One region of the Marinobacter sp. NSM genome, then DNA from elsewhere that is predicted to be linked to it. Evidence: predicted binding sites of a transcription regulator. Region 1 holds the regulator's gene; the other holds the start of a gene.
What was found. The regulator FliA, encoded in region 1, starts transcription of late flagellar genes. The targets are predictions, from matches to a motif close to CTAAAGTTTNNNNNNNNNNNGCCGNTAA.

Region 1 (4,185 bases):
CAGCCTTGATCTGAGGCCCTACCCCTTTTTCGGCCGATTCTTCTTTTTCTTCAATCTGGTGCACGGTGCCGGTGAGCTGGTCCACGTGGCTGGCCATCACCACCAGGTCAAGCAGGTTCTCTTCGACTTCTTTCACAAGGGCCGTGACTTTCTGGATAACCTGCCCGGTAAGATCCTGGAAGTCCTGGGCCAGAAGGATTTCAGACAGATTGCTATACAGGGTGTCGGAATCGGTGGCCAGGCCCGCAAAGAAGCGATCAATGCGTCCGTACAGTTCCCGGAATTCTGCCGGCTCCATTTCCCGACGGCGCAACCGCTGCCATTCGTCTCGCAGGGCGGTCGCTTCGTCGCGCATGTTATGCGCCACCGGCATGCTTTCTTCGACCAGGTCCATGGTGCGATTGGCCGCCTGGCTGGTCATCTGGACAACGTAGGCAAGCCGATCCGAGGCATCGGACATCTTGGACAAGGCTTCTTTCTGCTCGGCACTGCGGGCGTCTATCTGAAAATTCCGGATAGCCTCGTGCAGGCTCCGGGTCAACCGCCCCACTTCCCGATAGAGGCTCTGGTCGCGAACTTCACTAAGCTCGTTGATCACCGACATTGCCCGGGCGTAGTTACCGGAACTGATGCATTCGGCCAACTCCGAACTCTGCTGCTGGAGCTTTTCGGTTACTTCCGGGTCAAGGCCCTGATGGTTCTCGTTCTTGTCAGTCATGACAGCCATCCGACCCCTGGTTACTGGATTCGCTCGAAGATCTTCTCAATCTTTTCCTTGAGAACGGCAGCAGTAAACGGTTTGACGACGTACCCGTTAACGCCGGCCTGGGCCGCCGCCACAATCTGGTCACGCTTGGCCTCCGCAGTTACCATCAGCACCGGAAGGTTCTTCAGGTTCTCGTCTGCCCGCACCGCCTTGAGCAGATCAAAACCCGACATGCCAGGCATGTTCCAGTCGGTCACCAGGAAGTCGTACTTGCCGCTCCTCAGCATGGGCAAGGCAGTGTTGCCATCGTCCGCTTCATCCGTATTGGTGAAGCCAAGATCGCGCAGCAGATTTTTGATGATTCGCCGCATTGTGGAAAAGTCATCCACAATGAGAATTTTCATGTTTTTGTCCAATGGGACCTCCAGTCAGTAACACCCGGATTTCATTAAGCCTTTTGAAAGTCTAGCAGGCCGCTGCTTTAACCGCTTATTGTGTGTTGTTTGGCCGCGTTGTAAAGCGCCGGTTACCAAAATCTACACAGTTACGCGCCGCGCGGTCAGCGCCGGCCCGGTTTATTCTGGCTCGTCTTCCCGCCAATCGGACAACCGCCCCCTGAGACGAAGGGCCGCCTGGCTATGAATCTGGCTGACCCGGCTCTCGCTGACGCCAAGCACCGCGCCAATTTCCTTCAGGTTGAGCTCTTCCTGGTAGTAGAGGCTCAACACCAGCTTTTCTCGCTCAGGAAGCTCTTCAATTGCCTCTGCCAGGCTTTTCTGGAATGCATTTGATGCAATACCATCCAGGGGATTATCGCTGGCCTCTGTTTCTTCTATCGGCAGCTCCCCGGATTCATTGAGTTCATCAAGGCTAAAAAGTCGGCCACTGTTGGCGTCTGCCAGGGAGGCATGATATTCCGACAAGCCAATGCCCAGCTCTTCGGCAACATCAACGTCCTGGGCCTCGCGCCCGGTGCGGTCTTCAACCGTCTTGATGGCTGCCGCGATACGGCGGGCATTTCGGTGAACGGAGCGGGGAACCCAGTCGCCCTTGCGGATCTCATCCACCATGGCACCGCGGATACGAATACCTGCGTAAGTTTCAAAGGTGGCACCCTTGCCGGTGGAATAGCGTTGCGCAGCTTCCAGCAGGCCGATCATGCCCGCCTGCATAAGATCTTCAAGCTGAACCGAGGCCGGCAAACGGGCCATCAAGTGTAGGGCGATTTTCTTGACCAGCGGCGCATGCTCCTCAATCAGCTGAGAGGGGCCTTTTGCGCCAGCCTGATGGTAGATTCCCAGGTTTTTCGCCAATGTCATGTATCCGGTTTTCTTATAGGACTGGATTCAGATCAGACTTCGACGAGCCGCTCCACGAAAAACTCCAGATGCCCTCTTGGCGAGGATGGCAGCGGCCAGCTGTCCACTTTCTCTGCCAGGGCACGGATCGCCAGCGACGCCTTGGCCCGTGGATAGGCATCCAGAACGGCCCTCTGCCTCTGAACGGCTTTTTTGACGGCTTCGTCGTAAGGCACGATACCTACATATTGTAGCGCTACATCAAGGAAACGCTCGGTGACACGGGTCAGTTTTTCATACAGATGCCGGCCTTCCTGCTCATTTCGCACCTGATTCGCCAGAATACGGAAACGGTTGGTACCGTAGTCGCGATTCATCAGCTTGATCAGGGCATAGGCATCGGTAATCGAGGTAGGCTCATCGCACACAACCAGCAGCAATTCCTGTGAGGCCCGCAGGAAACTGACGACGGACTCGGAAATACCGGCTGCTGTGTCAACGATCAGCACATCAATCTGGTCACCCAGCTCGCTGAAGGCGTTGATCAGCCCCGCATGTTCCATCGGGCTCAACTGGGTCATACGCTGGGTGCCGGACGATGCGGGAACAATCTTGATACCACCCGGGCCGTTGACCAGCACGTCCTTGAGGTCGCACTCGCCACTGAGCACATCCTGCAGATTGCGATTGGCGGTAATGCCCAACAGCACATCGATATTGGCAAGGCCAAGGTCTGCATCCAGCAACACCACCCGTCGGCCTTTCTGGGCCAGCGCGATACCGAGGTTGACGGACACATTACTCTTGCCGACACCGCCCTTGCCGCCGGTAACCGCAATCACCTGAACCGGATGTGGTCTGCTCATACTGTTATCAGTCTCTTACTGCGTTCTTGTGTGGGCACAAAGGCAGCGCACCGGCTGTACCACCGGGCCTCAAGCCCCTTCTGCAACGGCCTGGCCGTGCTGCATTATTTTCAGGCGTTCTACGCCCAACCGCATCAGAGGAATGGCCTCTGCCCGGTGCAGGTCTTCGGGAATCTTCTGGCCATCGGTATACCACGCTACTGGCAGGCCGGTTTCCATGACAAAGCCCAAAGACTCACCCAGTGTCAGCGCTTCGTCAATCTTGGTCATGACGCAGCCTGCAAGGTTTGCCATCTTATAGCAATGCCACACCGATTTCATGATGCGCGGCTGGCTGGTGGCAGACACGACCAGATGGGTACGGATATTGTGATCGCTCCGGGCCAACTCCGCCAGCTGTTCCTGATAACCGCGATCCGAGCTGGTCAGCCCGGCGGTATCAATCAGAACCAGGTGCCGATCTGACAGTTCGTCCAGAATATCATCCAAGGAATGACTCTCGTCCACAACCCGGACAGGCACATTGAGAATACGGCCAAACACGAACAGCTGTTCATGGGCTGCCACCCGGTAGCGATCGGTGGTGACCAACGCCAGGGAATCCGGCCCATGCTCCAGTACATATTGGGCTGCCAGCTTGCCAATGGTGGTGGTCTTCCCAGACCCGGTTGGCCCCACCAGAGCATAGACGCCGCCGGCCTCAAGCCAGTCTTCCCGAGCGGTACGTACGCCGTTGGCCAGCATCTTCAGGGATTGCTTCCAACCGTCTTCCAACCTGCCGGCGCGATGCTGACGGGACAGAGAGGTTGCCAGCTCCGTGCCCAGACCAAATTCCTGCAGCCGCTCGGCAAGCCTCTGCTGAACTGCATTGGATGCCGCGACTGCAGGCTTCTCGGGTGCCGAGGTACGGCCGCTGACCATCTCTCTCAGGGAGTTGATTTCCGCTCTCATGCTCGCCAACTCATCCGAGTAGCCCGCCGCTGGCCGGCCACCTGCATTGCCCACCGAGGTCGACCCGCCAGCCAGCTCACCTGACCAGTCGGCAGCCGGCCGATCGTCAGCCAGTGCACGATCACATTCCGCGCCGACACCCGCCCGCTTCTCCCGCACTTCGCGAATGCGACTGCGCGATCGGTTCAACTCTTCTTCCAGCCGACGATGCTGGTCTGCCTGCAGCTCCGCCAGGCGCGAGCCGTTGGTGGCCTGTGCCGCTTTCTCGCCAAGGCGCTGGCGTGCCATATTTTCGTCATAGTCCAGGGCCGTCACAATTTCGACGCCTCCGTCCACCCGGCGATTGGACAAAATAACGGCATCC
Region 2 (4,185 bases), on a different contig from region 1:
ACCCACGTAACTGGTCACTGCAATCGGGCCATAAACGCTCTGGGGCGGACGGGCCCATGGCTGGGCGTAGCCGACTTCCAGGGAGTCCGAGTACATGAAGAACGGAATACGCATCTTGCCGGCGCGCAGCTGCAGGTTGTTGGTTGGGCGGTGGCTCAGGTAGGCCCATTCCACTTCTGGCTCCCAGTCATCAGCGCCACGGCCAACCAGCTGCATCACAATCTGGCTCTTCTGGGTAACATCAAAAGTACCCTGAAGCGCGAACAGGCTGAGGTCTTTTACTTCGGATTCTTCGGTGATGCCGGCGTAGCCTGCGTCGTTACTGGCACGTGCGTAACCGGTGCTGAAAAAGCCGTTAAACCGGACGCCGGTGTTGCGGGCAGAGTTCAGCTGCTGCTGCATGGCGTTCAGCTGTTGCTGCATGCGCTCGAGGGTTTGCTCGGTGTCTTGTGCCATGACGGGCGTAGCGGCAATCGCCAACGCCAGGGGCGCGACGGAGAACAGTCTTTTCATCATGTACATCCTAGTCTTTGGTTGGGTATTAAACGCGGAACTGGCCGGCAACGCTATGCAATCCATTACTGACGTCCTGGATCTTTCGGCTGACGTTGTCCAGCTCATCGGTGCTTTCCATCACCGCCTCGGCGTTGCGATGCATATCGCCCATGTGGCCGGTGACTTCGCTGAAGGTGGTGCTCTGCTCATAGGTGGCAGCGGCAATTTGCTCGTTCAGCTCGCTGATCTGCTGCACGTTGTCAAGGATCTTGCTCAGGACCTCGCCGGACTCAGTGGTGGCATCAACGCCCTCACGGGCCATTTCCACGCTGCCCTTCATGGAGGTAACGGCGTTGCCCGACAACTTGGACAACTCGGAAATCACTTGCTGGATCTCTTCGGTTGCCTTGTGGGTGCGCACGGCCAGTCCCCGTACTTCGTCTGCCACCACGGCAAAGCCGCGGCCGTGCTCGCCGGCGCGGGCAGCTTCGATGGCGGCATTCAGTGCCAGCAGGTTGGTCTGTTCGGCAACGTTCTGGATGGTCTCCAGCAGGCCGCCCACCTTCACAGAGAACTCATCAAACTGGTTTACCAGGCCGGCGGTTTTTTCGATTTCTGCCATCAGTTCCCGGATGGTGCTGATATTGCTGTTGACCTTTTGCTGACCGGTAGTGGCAAACTTTGCAGCGTCTTGAGTCTGGTCAGATGCGGACGAGGCAAAGCCCGCCACTTCCTCGACGCTTTTCACCAGTTCTTCAACGGAGTTTCGGGTTGAGGAGATGGCCTGGGCCTGCTGGCTGATGCGCCCCAGGTTGGTCCGGCTGGTGCCGGCCAGGTGCGAGGCAACATTGTTAAGTTCACCAATATCCTGCTGGATGGTGGCAAAGGACTTGTGCAGCTTCTCCACAAACCGGTTGAACTGGTTTACCAGCGCCCTGAGCTCATCTTTTCCTTCGTAATGAATACGGGAGGTAAGGTCTCCTTCGCCTGAGGCCATGTTACGCAGAGAGCTGATGATCTGGTTAAGGCTGCTTGAGATCGAGCGGCCGATAATCAGGCTCAGGGTGACCAGGGCAATCAATGCCACCACCAGAATGACCAGGGACACTGTGCCAGCCTCACTGGAGGCGGCTGTGGTGTTGTCAATGGCCTGGATCAAGCGGGTTTCCATGGCGCTGCGCATGGAGTCCAGGTCATTCCGCAGTGTTTCCAAGCGATTGGCGTTGGCGGAGGCGTCCTGGCCTATGCGGTTGAAATCGGCGGTGCCTTCAATAATGGCCGTGGCGATGCGCGTTGCGTTACCGTAATAGGTCTCGAGGTCTCTGCTCAGGCCGGTTGCTTGTTGGCTTAAGCCTGGGTTGAGCGCAGCGATCTTGCGGAGATTGGCTGCAATCTCATCTTTCTGGTCGCTGGTGGCCGCCAGTTGTTGGTCATCCCCGGTGGTGACCGCACTGTTGATCTGAGTCTCGATCAGCTGCAAATGCCCCTGATTGATGGTGGACAGTTCAAGCGACGGGTAAAGCTGGTTCCTTACTTCGGTCAACCGCTCGGAGTTGCTGCGTTCGGTGATAATCGAAAACGTCTGGCTGACCACAAAGGCGGTAATGGCAACAATAACCAGCAGGGCCAGTTTGTGGGAAATCTTGAGTGATGAAAGCATGGTGTCAGTCCCTGTCGGTCAGCCCTAAGACTATAGTCGGCCGGCATTCTAGGTTGTTTTTTGAACGCCTGACACAGAATTAATGTGTCAGTATGTTAAGGGATGTATCGGCCTGAATGCCGCTTGCTTGAGGGTAATTTGCCGATTTTCTGGGAGTCGCGCCGTTTGATAGGAACAGCCCGGGACCAAGGACGTATCTGCTGAGGCCTGATACAATGCCCTGTAAATTTAAACAGTGATGAAGTCAATCTCCATGGATGTCTCCCACATTATCGACCCCCTGAACGACGCCCAGCGCGAGGCCGTTACTGCCCAGAACGATCACCTGCTGGTGCTGGCCGGCGCGGGCAGTGGAAAAACCCGGGTGCTGGTGCACCGCATTGCCTGGCTGATGACGGTAGACCGGGTACCGCCCACCGGTATCCTGGCGGTGACCTTTACCAACAAGGCCGCCAAGGAGATGCGCTACCGCATCGAGGAGATGATGAACATTCCCTCCCGCGGGTTATGGTTCGGTACTTTTCACGGCATTGCCCACCGGTTGCTGCGTTCCCACTGGAAAGACGCCGGCCTGCCGGAGAATTTCCAGGTGCTGGACAGTGACGACCAGCTGCGCATGGTCAAGCGGGTGATGCGGGAGTTCCAGATTGATGAAAGCCAGTGGCCGCCCAAGCAGGCCCAGTGGTTTATCAACAGTCAGAAAGACGAAGGCCTGCGGGCGGATCACATCCAGGAAAACCCGGGCGATCACTTCACCAGCACCATGCTGAAAATCTACCGCCAGTATGAAAAGCTCTGCCAACAAGGCGGGCTGGTGGATTTTGGCGAGCTGCTGCTGCGCTCCCACGAACTGTGGTTGCACCGGCCGGAACTGCTGAAGCATTACCAGCAGCGCTTCCAGCATATTCTGGTGGACGAGTTCCAGGACACCAACACCATTCAATACGCCTGGCTGCAGGTGCTGGCCAGCAACCGGGTGCCGCTGACCGTGGTGGGTGACGACGACCAGTCGATTTACGGCTGGCGTGGCGCCAAGATCGAGAACATCCAGCAGTACCAGCGGGACTTTCCCAATGCCCGGCTGGTGCGCCTGGAGCAGAACTACCGCTCCACCCAGATGATCCTGAAGGCTGCCAACTCGGTGATCGCCAACAACCAGGGCCGTTTGGGCAAGGAATTGTGGACCGACGGCCCGGATGGCGAGCCCATCAGCCTGTACGCGGCGTTCAACGAGCAGGATGAAGCCAATTACATTGCCGATTCCATCAATGCCTGGGTCAACGACGGCAACCTGCGCAACGAATCGGCCATTCTGTACCGCTCCAACGCCCAGTCCCGGGTGCTGGAAGAGGCGCTGATGCGCCAGGGCATTCCTTACCGGGTATATGGCGGCCTGCGCTTCTACGACCGCCAGGAAATCCGCAACGCCTTGGCTTACCTGCGCCTGGTGCAGTACCACCGGGACGACGCTGCCTTTGAACGGGTAGTAAACATCCCCACCCGGGGCATCGGCGCCAAGAGCCTGGCGGAATTACGGGAATACGCCACCGAGCAAGGCATTTCCCTGTGGGAATCGGCCGAGCGGCTGCTGGCGGCAGGCCAAGTCAAAGGCCGGGCCAAAACCGGGTTGCAGTCGTTTATGGAGATCATCAACGGCTTGTCTGAAATGGTCGGTGAGGCGTCATTGCAGGGCCTGATGAAGCAGGCCATCGAGGCCAGTGGCTTGAAGGACTACCACGCCAGCGAAAAAGGCGAGAAGGGCCAGGCCCGGGTGGAGAACCTGGAGGAATTGGTGAACGCGCTGTCGGATTTCGAGGTGGAAGACGGTGTTGACCCGCTGGCGGAGTTTATCGCCCAGGCGGCGCTGGATGCCGGCGAAGCCCAGGCCGATGCCCATGAAGATAGCGTGCAGTTGATGACCCTGCACTCGGCCAAGGGCCTGGAATTCCCGCTTGTGTTCCTGGCGGGTGTGGAGGAAGGTTTGTTCCCCCACAGTATGTCACTGGAAGAACCGGGGCGCATGGAAGAAG

Region 2: the regulator FliA is predicted to act here: its motif matches at 2,260-2,287, upstream of ACTZWX_RS10010 (methyl-accepting chemotaxis protein).

What each region holds. Positions count from the first base shown of each region.
Region 1 is NZ_JBQTCK010000001.1:44,637-48,821, reverse strand. It holds gene ACTZWX_RS00235 (protein phosphatase CheZ) at 1-718, opposite strand, end outside; gene cheY (chemotaxis response regulator CheY) at 739-1,122, opposite strand; gene ACTZWX_RS00225 (RNA polymerase sigma factor FliA) at 1,282-2,025, opposite strand; gene ACTZWX_RS00220 (MinD/ParA family protein) at 2,058-2,870, opposite strand; gene flhF (flagellar biosynthesis protein FlhF) at 2,940-4,185, opposite strand, start outside.
Region 2 is NZ_JBQTCK010000003.1:511,619-515,803, reverse strand. It holds gene ACTZWX_RS10015 (hypothetical protein) at 1-513, opposite strand, end outside; gene ACTZWX_RS10010 (methyl-accepting chemotaxis protein) at 542-2,155, opposite strand; gene uvrD (DNA helicase II) at 2,409-4,185, shown strand, end outside.